DNA from 4 places in the Cytobacillus firmus genome. Region 3 is predicted to be linked to each of the others. Evidence: riboswitches for the same ligand, from Rfam matches in the RefSeq annotation. Region 3 holds a riboswitch; each other region holds the start of a gene.
The links. Region 3 has a riboswitch for S-adenosylmethionine ahead of NAF01_RS11755 (methionine biosynthesis PLP-dependent protein). Riboswitches for the same ligand answer to the same signal wherever they lie in the genome.
Positions count from the first base shown of each region.

Region 1: another riboswitch for S-adenosylmethionine. It lies ahead of NAF01_RS07950 (2,3-diketo-5-methylthiopentyl-1-phosphate enolase); the one in region 3 lies ahead of NAF01_RS11755 (methionine biosynthesis PLP-dependent protein).
Region 2: another riboswitch for S-adenosylmethionine. It lies ahead of NAF01_RS21575 (O-acetylhomoserine aminocarboxypropyltransferase/cysteine synthase family protein); the one in region 3 lies ahead of NAF01_RS11755 (methionine biosynthesis PLP-dependent protein).
Region 4: another riboswitch for S-adenosylmethionine. It lies ahead of NAF01_RS22180 (methionine ABC transporter ATP-binding protein); the one in region 3 lies ahead of NAF01_RS11755 (methionine biosynthesis PLP-dependent protein).

Region 1 is NZ_CP098323.1:1,524,084-1,527,290, forward strand. It holds gene NAF01_RS07940 (carbon-nitrogen family hydrolase) at 1-282, opposite strand, end outside; gene NAF01_RS07945 (pyridoxal phosphate-dependent aminotransferase) at 427-1,599, shown strand; SAM riboswitch class I at 1,687-1,790, shown strand; gene NAF01_RS07950 (2,3-diketo-5-methylthiopentyl-1-phosphate enolase) at 1,876-3,108, shown strand; gene NAF01_RS07955 (2-hydroxy-3-keto-5-methylthiopentenyl-1-phosphate phosphatase) at 3,101-3,207, shown strand, end outside.
Region 2 is NZ_CP098323.1:4,267,144-4,270,350, forward strand. It holds SAM riboswitch class I at 43-146, opposite strand; gene NAF01_RS21575 (O-acetylhomoserine aminocarboxypropyltransferase/cysteine synthase family protein) at 287-1,603, opposite strand; SAM riboswitch class I at 1,690-1,791, opposite strand; gene NAF01_RS21580 (hypothetical protein) at 1,843-2,181, opposite strand; gene NAF01_RS21585 (MFS transporter) at 2,326-3,207, opposite strand, start outside.
Region 3 is NZ_CP098323.1:2,311,815-2,315,021, forward strand. It holds gene NAF01_RS11740 (2-oxoglutarate dehydrogenase E1 component) at 1-67, opposite strand, end outside; gene NAF01_RS11745 (hypothetical protein) at 384-623, opposite strand; gene NAF01_RS11750 (H-type small acid-soluble spore protein) at 788-967, shown strand; SAM riboswitch class I at 1,145-1,260, shown strand; gene NAF01_RS11755 (methionine biosynthesis PLP-dependent protein) at 1,336-2,448, shown strand; gene metC (cystathionine beta-lyase) at 2,445-3,207, shown strand, end outside.
Region 4 is NZ_CP098323.1:4,385,465-4,388,671, reverse strand. It holds gene NAF01_RS22185 (DMT family transporter) at 70-984, shown strand; SAM riboswitch class I at 1,057-1,155, shown strand; SAM riboswitch class I at 1,256-1,357, shown strand; gene NAF01_RS22180 (methionine ABC transporter ATP-binding protein) at 1,516-2,547, shown strand; gene NAF01_RS22175 (methionine ABC transporter permease) at 2,537-3,187, shown strand; gene NAF01_RS22170 (MetQ/NlpA family ABC transporter substrate-binding protein) at 3,206-3,207, shown strand, end outside.

The DNA.
Region 1 (3,207 bases), 790 kb from region 3:
GTAAATGCCCTCAGCTGTTTTCTTTGCAACAGAACCGCCAATCAGATGAACCTTATTTTTTTGAGCGATCTCTTTCAAAAAAGCCAGTGCGAAGGCTGCATCCTGGTCCGCAATTTCATCCAATCTGGTCAAATCATAGCCTGTCGTCCAAAGCTCCGGAAGTACCAAAACTTCCGGATTAGACTTGAGCGCTTTATGAATCATGGCTTCAGCCGCTATAAAATTCTTCTCAGGTTTTCCAAAGGTAATATCCATTTGTAAACAGGCAACCTTTAATTTCATTTAACTCCCCCGCAATCATCTTTTCCTTATGTTATGATTAGTCCGATAGATAGAAATTTTCTAAATTTTACTTTACAACTTATCATTTACGTTATATCATTTGTGACTATATTTTCAATCATTTTTTTTAAGCAGGTGATCAATTTGATTAATTATCCGCAATCAGAACTATTAAAAGGTCTGCCAAAACAGTTTTTTGCCTCATTGACAGCTAAGGTGGGGAAAAAGCTTGAACAGGGTCATGATGTCATCAACCTGGGACAGGGAAATCCTGATCTGCCTACCCCGGAGCATATTGTCAAGCGTCTTCAAAGTGCAGCTGAAAACCCTCAAAATCATAAGTATTCTCCTTTTCAGGGTTACCCGTATTTTAAAAAGGCAGCAGCTGACTTTTATAAAAGGGAATATAATGTGGATTTGGACCCCGATACTGAAATAGCCATCCTTTTTGGAGGCAAAGCAGGGCTTGTTGAAATTCCTCAATGCCTTTTAAATCCCGGGGACAGCGTATTGGTTCCGGACCCGGGATATCCTGATTACTGGTCAGGAGTTGCGCTTGCTAAAGCAAAAATGCTAACAATGCCTCTGAGAGAGGAAAATAACTTCTTGCCTGTTTACAGTGAATTGCCAGCTGAGAAGCTTAATTCAGCCAAATTAATGTTTCTTAATTATCCAAATAACCCTACTGGAGCAGTGGCAAACATTGATTTTTTTCAAGAAACAGTCGAATTGAGCCGAAAGCATGGTATCTGCACCGTTCATGACTTTGCATATGGCGGAATTGGATTTGATGGAAAAATACCTGTAAGTTTTCTTCAGGCAGAAGGGGCAAAAGAGGTCGGAATTGAAATTTATACTCTTTCAAAGACCTTTAATATGGCTGGCTGGAGAGTAGGGTTTGCCGCTGGAAATGCAAGCGTTATTGCAGCACTGAACCTGATGCAGGATCATCTTTACGTCAGCTTGTTTGGAGCTGTTCAGGAAGCTGCGGCAGCTGCTCTGTCAGGCTCACAGGATTGTGTAAAAGAGTTGAATTCGATCTACGAATCCAGACGAAATACATTCATTTCCGGTCTCAGGGAAATCGGGTGGGATGTACAAGCTCCTCAAGGCTCCTTTTTTGCATGGCTTAAGGTCCCGGAATCATTTACATCTGAAGAGTTTTCTGAGTATCTCCTGGAAAAAGCGCATATTGCAGTTGCACCAGGCAATGGGTTCGGCCAATTTGGAGAAGGATTTGTGAGAGCCGGTTTGCTGACATCTGAAGAAAGACTTAAAGAAGCGGTAAGGCGAATACAAAAATTAGATCTATTTTAATTTTTTCAAAAATTAAATTGACAAATGTATTAAGCACTGTCATAATTCTAATTAAATTTCTAAATTAACTGAATAATAGATTTCGTTTTCTTATCAAGAGCAGGCGGAGGGACTAGCCCTATGAAGCCCGGCAACCGACTTAAACTTAAGCACGGTGCTAAATCTTGCAGCTTATAGCTGAAAGATAAGAAGATGTTAGATTGCTATGCTAACCTCTTCTTATTTGAAGAGGTTTTTTATTTTTCTCATTCTTTGATATTGAAAGGAAGAAGATTCATGAGCGAAATTATTGCAGTGTACCTAATACATGATGAAAAACATAATCCGGAGAAAAAAGCGGAGGAAATTGCTTTAGGTTTAACGGTGGGATCATGGACCCATCTGCCGGAGCTTGAAAAGCAGCAGCTGGAGAAGCATAAAGGCAGGGTCGTTTCTGTTGAAACCTTTACAAAAGATGCAGAAAGTAAGGAAACAGCAGCAATTATTAAGATCGCCTATCCTGCTGTAAATTTTAGTCCGGATTTACCGGCAATATTAACAACAGTCTTTGGGAAACTGTCACTGGACGGAAAGATTAAACTTTTGGATTTACAGTTTTCCAATGAATTAAAAAATTTTTTCCCCGGACCTCGATTTGGGATTGAAGGGTTAAGGGGAAAATTGAATGTATATGACAGGCCTCTTCTGATGAGCATCTTCAAAGGAGTGCTCGGCAAAGATATGGATTTTTTGACTTCACAGCTGCGGGAACAGGCCTTGGGCGGCATAGACCTTGTAAAAGACGATGAAATTTTATTTGAAAACAGCCTTACACCGTCAGAAGCGCGGATAAAGGAAGGAAAAAAGGTTTTGAGACAGGTTTATGAAGAAACGGGCCATCGGACCTTATATGCTGTAAATTTAACAGGCAGGTCGTTTGAATTAAGAGATAAGGCAAGAAAGGCATCCAGTCTTGGGGCTGATCTTCTTCTTTTCAATGTATTCTCTTATGGGCTCGATGTATTGCAGGCTTTGAGGGAAGATGATGAGATTGAACTGCCTATCATGGCACATCCTGCAGTCAGCGGAGCCCTTTCAGCTTCAAGTGTTTATGGGATCTCCTATCCTTTGCTTTTGGGCAAACTGCTCAGGTATGCAGGGGCAGACTTGTCTCTTTTCCCATCACCTTATGGGTCAGTAGCCCTTGAAAAAACACAGGCATTATCAATTGCGGATAGCCTGACTGGGATGGATTTTTGCAAAAGAACTTTTCCGGTACCCTCAGCCGGCATCCATCCGGGTTTAGTTCCATTGCTATTCGAAGACTTCGGAACAGACAGTGTCATCAATGCCGGAGGCGGCGTACACGGGCACCCGGATGGGGCAAGAGGAGGCGGTTTGGCATTCCGCCAGGCGATTGATTTAACTTTAAAGGGAGCTTCTTTAGCCGATGCTCCATCAGACTTCCCTGAATTAAAAAGAGCGATTGATTTGTGGGGGTACAAAAAGGCGGCTGTACAGAATGGCTAAAATAGCGGTATTTTGCGACTTTGATGGAACTATTACAGAAAAAGATAACATCATTAATATTATGGAGCATTTTGCTCCTTCTCCATGGGAGGGGATAAA
Region 2 (3,207 bases), 2.0 Mb from region 3:
TTCTGCACATGAGCAGAAAGGCATAAAAAAATTTAGTCCTTTCTCTCATCTATCAAAGCTATGCTTTGAGTGAATTGGCACCATTTCAACTAATTGACGGTTGCCGGGCTTCATAGGGCACTTCCCTCCACCTCTCTTGATAAGAGTGTAACGTTCTATATTAAATTAATACTTTAAATGAATTAAGCAGTTTTTTAATTACGTTTGCTATCGTATCATAGCCATTAAAAAGGTGTCAACGATGAAATTTCAAACTTTCGGAAAAAAGTGAATGGTAAATTTTCCTTTACGCTTTTGCAGCTAGCGATGTGAGACCTGCAGCTGCTTCTATCGCCTGTTCCAGGTCTTCAATTAAATCTTCTGCATTTTCGATGCCGATCGAAATCCGAATCAGGTCCTCCGGCACTCCTGCAGCTTTTAACCCTTCCTCATCCAGCTGCTGATGAGTAGTGCTTGCAGGGTGGATAATCAGGCTCTTTGCGTCCCCGACATTTGCCACATGTGCCCATAGCTGCAAACTATTGATCAGCTTGGCTCCAGCCTCTCGTCCGCCCGCAATTCCAAATACAGCCACTGCCCCGGCTCCTTTTGGCAAATATTTATCTGCCAAGTCTTTGTCCGGGTGGCTTTCATGACCTGGATAGAGCACCCAATTAACGGCTGGGTGCGCCTCCAGATATTCCACTACCTTTTTGGTATTGGCAACATGCTCCTTCATTCTCACATGCAGAGTCTCAAGACCCAGTGTGAACTGGAATGCACTTTGCGCACTCATTGCAGGTCCTAAGTCTCTTAACAGCTGTACCCGTGCTTTGATAATATAAGCAGCTTCGCCAATTGCTTCGCTATAGACAATATCATGGTAGCTCGGATCAGGCTCTGTAAAGCCCGGAAACTTAGGAGAATTCCAGTCAAATTTTCCGCCATCTACAATAACTCCCCCCATTGTGGTCCCATTGCCGAGCAGCCATTTTGTCGCTGAGTGTATGACAATGTCAGCTCCATGTTCAATAGGCCTGCAAAGATAAGGGGTAGCAAAAGTGTTATCGACAATCAGCGGCACACCGTTTTCGTGGGCAATTGCGGCAACCTTTTCAATATCCAGGATTTTCAGGCTGGGGTTTCCAATCGTTTCGGCGAAGACAGCCTTTGTTTTATCTGTAATGGCGCTCCGGAAATTTTCCGGATCCTTTGGATCCACCAGTTTTACCTTTATTCCATACTTGGGAAGTGTAACTGCAAATAAATTATAAGTGCCCCCATATAAATTGGATGCGGCAACAATTTCATCACCAGCTTCGGCGATATTTAAAATGGCAAGTGTAATAGCAGACTGGCCGCTGGCAAGAGCCAGCGCACCCACTCCTCCTTCAAGCATGGCCACTCTTTCCTCAAACACACTGACAGTTGGATTATGTATCCTGCTATAAATATATCCCGGTTCTTTCAGGGCAAAGAGATCTGCAGCGTGATCTGTATTTTTGAACTGATAAGCATTATTCTGATAAATTGGGACCGCCCTCGCGCCAGTTACAGGGTCAGGCTTCAGCCCCCCATGTACTCCAATTGTTTCAAAGCGGTAATTTTTCTGTTTGTCCGTCATCGCTATCTCTCCTCTATAAAAATGTTTGTATTTCATTTCTTAAAAGCAGAAAAACCCTCTTCATAAGAAGAGGGCTTTATCGACTCTTCTTATCTTCCAGAGCATTCTGCTCTGCTGGATTTAGCACCGTGTACTTTACCGGTTGCCGGGCTTCGCTGGGCCAGTCCCTCCGCCTCTCTTGATAAGAATATTCAGTTAATTAATATTAAAACGATATTATCATACTATAAAAAAAACGGTCAAGTATTGTGCAGTGAAATTTTCCCTAAACAGAAAAAAGACTCGAGCAGCAATTTTTTTCTGTAAGAGGTTTCAAGCATTATTTCGTTTTGGGAAATGGCATCCCTTAGCTTTACTTTTCCTGTAATCAGTGACAATACAGCTTCTTCCGATCCCGAGATTTCCACATCAAAATGGCTGATGCGGCTTGCCTTCTGTATTTCCCCATTCGAAATTTTCAAAGGAATGCATGTGTTTCCCGCCTTAATAAGCAGAGAAAAGTTTGAACTTCTTAAGAAAAATCCAAGATGCCCTTTAGCCTTTAATTCCCGGATAAATACATCAGGTAAACTCCTCACAGCCTCACCTCTTTTAATGGGGTCAATTGACTTTAATATTCAGTAATAAAGTGCTTTAATCCTTTATTTTTCATTCGACAAAATCAGAAAGGCATTGCCTGTTTAATTGGCATTGCCTTTTCATTTCCCGAGAAATATGTCAGATCATACTATTTTCACAGAGGCTGCTGCAGTTTTTGTCTTTTTATAGCCTCTGAATACAAAGAAAAAGTAGAGAGAGCCAATCAAGTATAACGAAGCTGTAATGGTGAATACGAGTGCATATCCCCAATAATCTCCATATCTCATGACGATTCCTGTTGAAACCGGGCCCATTACAGCCCAGCCCAGATTGAACACCATCTGATTGACTGAGTTTGCCAGTCCTTTCATCGAATCATTTACCTTTGACATCATCAATGACATTTGTATAGGATTTCCCGCATTCATCAACGCCTGCCGGAACAAAAAGCCAATGGCAGCCAGCCAAAGGTTTTCAGTATAAGCGGTTAAAAGCAGGAAAGGAAGTGACATGAGCTGCAGGATCACAACAGCTTTTACCTCTCCCACTTTTCTTACCACAACCGGTCCGATAATCATGGCAAAGGCCGTGGCAGCCTGCCCTAATGAAATAATCATGCCAATAGCTGAATTGGAGGCTTCAAAGCGGTCTGCGAAGTATAGATTCAGATAGGGAATAACTAGTCCTGCACCAATTCCAATCAGCAGCTGAGCAAAAGCAAACATCGCGATAATTTTGACACCGTCATTTTTAGCTGAGAGATTTTTGAATGACCAGCCTTTTATGCCCTTTGCACCTTTTCGATCTTTCGAAACCTCTGCGAAACGCAAAATTGGAAATAAGCCGGCTATGAAAAACACACTTGCAATCAGAAGGGTGATGCGTATGCTGGTGAGCTGATCCGTAAACAAAGAAAATACATCCGTTAAGATGCCACCGCTTAAGTTCCCTATCACATTTGCGCCCGTCATTATAGCAAAGTGGATACTGAATAAATGAACCCTTTGATCAGCCTTTGAATTTTC
Region 3 (3,207 bases):
CGTAGCCAAGGTTTGGGCCATGAAATCCCTGTTCAAAAGGTCCCTCACCATTCAATGGCTTTTTCATGGAAAATTACCTCCATAACTGTTTTGTAAGTGAATAATTCAATACGTTTTTTCTCTCTAAAAGTACAATACCCATCATAAGAAGGGATTAACAATTCATTTTTACGAATAATAATATTTTTCAGAGGATAAAACGTTTCCACAGCTATTCTAACACGTAAAATCTAGTTGTACAAAGATAAAAACATGAATATAGTGGAAAACTATTAAAAAAATTTTTTAATAATTACTTATTCTAATAAAATGATTTGTAAATGGGTAAACATTTATAAATAAGAAATAACTGAACATATAAAAAAAGCCGAAAAGTTTCGGCTTTAAAAAGTTTCTACCAGGTTAATATAGATTTGTTTCGATTCATTGGTATTTTTTCTGTTTTCTTTAAGGGAAGATTCAATGGCTTCTCTGGTATCTACGGGAAAATCAAAATGACCGCATGTTGTACATTTTTGGAATAAGCTGCCGGCAACATTCACTTCAATGCCATCAATTGTCCGGAAAACGGCTGGCCCATCTGTTTCAGCAAATCTGTGACGGCAGTGACTATGTTCTTGCATAATAGCTTCCCTCCAAGAAATATTATTTTCCTCATTATTATAAAGGAAATATTCTGAACTTTAAAGCGATCTACCTATAACAGTTTATGCCAGGCTCATTTTAAAAGAATAATATGTGTCTTTTTAAGGCACATTAAAATTATTCAAATTCAGGAGGTTTTTCCATGAATATAGGCAGAGCAAAAGAGATTGCTGAGTCTGCTGAAATGCACAGTGTTACTTTAAATGGCATACCGATCATCATTCAGCATGTAGATGAGCAGACTAAGACAGCACGCATTTACACAAAAGCAAATTCTGAAAAAGAAATGAATGTGTCGGTTAACGATTTGATTGAAGAATGAATACCCTAAAAAAACTTTCCAGAATGTAATGGAAAGTTTTTTTGGTTCAAGATCATATTTTAGGCAGAAGGACTCAAGATGCCTGGCCCGATATTTTTTATAACATGAAATATTCAAAAAAGTGTTGACTATTAACGGTTTACTGTAGTAAAGTTTAGAGAAAATTTAATATTTGATTTCTTATCCAGAGAGGTCGAGGGTAAGGCCCGACGACGCCTCAGCAACCAGCAATCGTATTTTGATTGAAAAGGTGCTAATTCCTGCAAGTTTTTTAGAAACTTGAAAGATAAGAAGAATGGCTGTTCACATTAAAAAGTCTTCTTCTTATAGAAGGCTTTTTTTATTTTAAAGAAGGAGTGTTTACCAGTATGTACAATATTGACACCAAATTAGCGCAAATCGGAAACAGGAGCGAATCAGCAACAGGAGCAGTGAATCCGCCTGTATACTTTTCAACCGCCTACCGGCATGAAGGCATTGGACAGTCAACTGGCTTTGACTATAGCCGAACAGGCAATCCTACCCGCCAGCTGCTTGAAAAGGCGATCGCCGATCTTGAAGAAGGCGATCAAGGCTATGCCTGCAGTTCTGGAATGGCTGCCATCCTTACGATTCTTTCCCTCTTTAAATCAGGAGATGAGTGGATTGTTTCCAAGGATTTATACGGCGGAACCTACCGTCTGCTTGAACAGGGCTTCAAAAAATGGGGACTGCAGAGCAAATATGTGAATACGAGCACTCCGGAAAATGTTGAAGAGCTAATCACCGAAAATACGAAAGCTATTTTTCTGGAGACTCCCACTAATCCGCTCATGGAAGAGACAGATATTCAGTTAATAGCTGATATCGCGAAACGGCATAATATTCTCCTGATCGTTGATAACACATTTTACACCCCCCTTCTTCAGCAGCCTCTAAAGCTTGGTGCTGATATTGTCATCCATAGTGCGACAAAGTATCTTGGAGGACATAATGATGTACTTGCCGGTTTAGTTGTCGCAAAAGGCAAACAGTTATGTGAGGATCTTGCCATGAACCACAATGCTGCCGGTGCAGTCCTTAGCCCATTTGATTCCTGGCTTTTGATCAGAGGCATGAAGACACTCTCTCTTCGCATGGAACGTCATGAAAAAAATGCCCGGGAATTAGCGGCTTTCTTATCAGACCACGCTGCCGTAACGGAAGTTCTTTATCCAGGCAAAGGAGGAATGATATCTTTCCGGGTCCAGGATGAATCCTGGGTGAATCCTTTTCTGCAGAGCCTCTCCCTCATCTCCTTTGCTGAAAGCCTTGGCGGAGTCGAGAGTTTTATAACATATCCCGCAACACAAACGCATGCGGACATCCCAGAAGAGATCCGCATTGAAACAGGTGTCTGTAACAGGCTTCTGCGTTTCTCGGTTGGAATCGAAAATGCAGAAGATTTGAAGGCGGATCTTCAACATGCTTTTGCAAAGGTTTTAAAGGAGGCAGTACGATGAGTACGAATTACACATTTCAAACGAAATTACTTCACAATAATCAAAAGTTCGACCCGGAAACAGGAGCTGTCAGTGTACCGATCCAGCATGCCTCCACTTTCCATCAAAAAGATATAGATGCATTCGGAAAATATGATTACAGCCGCAGCCTGAATCCAACAAGGGAAGCACTTGAAGAAGTCATCGCCGAGCTTGAAGAAGGGATTAGAGGGTTTGCCTTTTCTTCTGGAATGGCTGCCATTTCCACAGCATTCCTCCTCTTGTCACAGGGAGATCATGTGGTCATTACAGAAGACGTATATGGCGGAACCTATCGCATGACAACAGAAGTCCTGTCCCGTTTTGGCATTGAGCACACATTTGTTGATATGACTAATCTAGAGGAAGTAAAAGAAGCAATCCGTCCAAACACAAAAGTTTTTTATGTAGAGACTCCTTCCAACCCGCTGCTGAAGGTGACAGATATACAGGCCATCAGTTCACTGGCAAGACAGCATGGAGCCCTGACATTTGTGGATAATACATTCCTTACCCCTGCCCTTCAAAAACCGCTCTCTTTAGGGGCGGATATCGTGCTGCACAGCGCAACCAAATTCTTATCCGGACACAGTGACGTCGTAGCCGGCTTAGCTGTTGTGAAGGATCCGGAGTTAGGTGCAAGATTGGCTTTTCTCCAAAATTCCTTTGGAGCTGTTCTGGGTGTTCAGGATGCCTGGCTTGTTCTTAGAGGCATTAAAACGCTGCAAGTAAGGCTGGATC
Region 4 (3,207 bases), 2.1 Mb from region 3:
GTATCAGTTATTGATTATCCTGAAAAGCAGCACTGATAATGGCTGGAAATGCTGATAAGGGGGATGAAGATGGCAAATAAAAAATTTATGATTATCGGGGCGCATAGTTCTATTATCATTCTCTGGGCATCCGCATTCCCGGGAATCCGGGCTGGGCTTGAATCGTACTCACCGGAACACCTTGCCCTTTTCAGGCTATTAATTGGCTCCATTGCACTTGGTGTCCTCGCACTGGTGACGAAGATGCGCCTTCCGGATATAAGGGATCTTCCTGCTATTTTTATGCTGGGATTCCTTGGTTTTACGGTTTATCATACAGCACTGAATATGGGGGAAAAAACAGTAAGCGCAGGGCCGGCAAGCTTGATTGTCTCAATGACTCCAATCTTTTCGGCTGCTTTGGCTGCTTTATTTTTAAGGGAAAGGTTTGGAAGAGTAAGGTGGATTGGTTCCGCTGTCAGTTTTGCGGGTGCCGCACTAATATCGCTTGGTACAGGAGGCGGGTTTGTGATCCAAACCGGTACTTTATTCGTCCTCCTTGCTTCCATTTCAGAAAGCATCTATTTCGTGTTTCAGACTAAATATTTAAATAAATACGGATTTTTGTCATTTACATCATATACAGTATGGGCAGGGACTGCTTTTATGCTGGTTTATATTCCCGGGCTCGGAAATGAGATCTTTCATGCTTCGGCCGAATCCACTTTAAGTGTCCTCTATTTGGGGATTTTTCCGACGGTAATTCCATATATTGCCCTGGCTTTTCTTGCATCCATAGGGGGAGCGTCTGAAGCGGTGAGCTCTCTATATCTGACTCCAGCAATGGCGTTTGTCATTGCGTGGGTTTGGCTGGGGGAGGTGCCGGCTATGTTATCCATTATGGGTGGGATGTTCGCTCTAGCAGGTGTGGTGATTATTCACCGTAAAGATAGCTCTAAAAAAGTTACGGAAATTTATGAAAATGAATCAAGTGAAAATATTTGAAAAATATGATTGACATCCTTTTCTTTAAGATGGTAAAGTAATAAACATATTAACAACCGCATATTAAAAATCTTCTTATCAAGAGAGGTTGAGGGACTGGCCCTATGACACCTCGGCAGCGGACAGTATGTACCGTGCCAAATCCAGCAAGCACTGCTTGAAAGATAAGAAGAGGACCATTGATAAATGCTGCCCTCTTCTTTCTTTAGAAGAGGGTTTTTGTTTTACGCGGAAAAATACATCAAGATTCTATTCATAAACATATGAATAATTCTTATCAAGAGAAGCAGAGGGACCTGGCCCAATGAAGCTTCGGCAGCAGGCAGAAGGCACTGTGCCAAATCCAGCAGGCGAAAAGCCTGGAAGATAAGGAGAGGATTTCAAAAAACCTCTTCTGACGGAAGGGGTAAATTTCAGGATATAATTCTTAGTTTTCGCATAGGAATAATTAGATAACAAAAGGTGACAGGCACCTATACCAGTTCATTAAAGTGGTATTGGTACCTGACACCATCAAAGGAGAGATGCTGTATGATAGAGTTTCAGAATTTAAAGAAGGTCTATGAAAGCGGAGGTCAGCAGGTAGCTGCTCTGGATGGAATAGATTTAAAGATTAATAAGGGTGAGATTTTCGGGGTGATCGGCTTCAGCGGTGCGGGAAAGAGTTCTTTGATCCGCTGTGTCAATTGGCTGGAGAAGCCGACTTCAGGAAAGGTCATTGTCAGCGGACATGATCTGACGGCTTTATCTGTAAGAGAAATTCGTGAAGTGAAAAGAAACATCGGGATGGTCTTTCAGCATTTTAACCTTTTAAACTCCAAAACCGTGTTTGCCAATGTGGCGATGCCGCTCACACTGGCTAAGATCCCTAAGGATGAAATAAAACAGCGTGTCCATGAACTGTTAGAATTCGTGGGGCTTGCCGACAAGGCGAATAGCTATCCCGATCAGCTGTCAGGCGGGCAAAAGCAGCGGATCGGAATTGCCAGGGCGCTGGCAACACAGCCTTCCATTCTATTATGTGATGAAGCAACCTCAGCTCTGGATCCGCAGACAACCAGCTCGATCCTGCAGCTGCTGAAAAAAATAAATAAAGAATACAACATTACCATTCTGATCATTACCCATGAAATGTCTGTAATCAGGGAAATCTGTGACCGTGTCGCTGTCATAGAGGCAGGAAGAATTATTGAAGAAGGAACCGTCTTCAATGTCTTTTCTTCACCAAAAACCCCAACAGCGAAAAACTTTGTCAGCACGGTTATGAATGATCAAATACCTGACTCCATTAAGCAAGTGATTGAAAAACAGGAGGGGCTTCAAAAGGTATTTAGAATCAACTTTGTCGGAAACTCTGCCGGACAGCCGCTGCTTTCTCAGGTTGCCAAAAAGTTTAATATCGACTTCAACGTCCTGTTTGGAAATATTACTGAACTGCAGGGAACTCCATTTGGCAACCTGATTGTCGAATTCCAGGGTCCGGACAGTGAAATCAGGCGTGCTATTCAGTACATCAGCCAGGAAAAAGTTTCAATAAAGGAAGTGACATCACGTGCTAGTTAACCAGGAAAAAATCATCGAAGCCTTAATCGAAACGGTCCAAATGGTGGCATTCTCCTTGCTGTTTTCAGCTCTTATCGGACTGCCGCTTGGCATTTTGCTTGTTGTGACAAGGAAAGGGCATCTGCTGGAAAACACCGTTGTTTTTAACATTATAAACAGCATTATTAATATTTTCAGATCAGTCCCATTCATCATTTTAATGGTAGCCATCATCCCAATCACCAGAATGATTGTCGGAACATCGATTGGAACTGCTGCAGCCGTAGTGCCGCTCGTCTTTTATGCAGGACCATACATTGCGAGATTAATAGAAAATTCATTACTTGAGGTTGATCCGGGAGTCATTGAAGCGGCAGAAGCAATGGGAGCGACACCGGGACAGATTATCCTTAAATTCCTGATTCCGGAAGCACTCAGTTCGCTGGTATTAGGCTTCACCATTGCGACAATCGGTCTGGTCGGAGCATCAGCCATGGCCGGGGCAGTCGGAGGCGGCGGCCTTGGTGACCTTGCCATTACATACGGCTATCAGAGATTCGATACAACCGTCATGCTGATTACCGTTGCAATCTTAGTGGTCATGGTTCAAGGCCTGCAGTCATTCGGAAATATTTTATCCAAAAAAATCAGAAGAAGATAACTTAGGAGGAAACACATCAT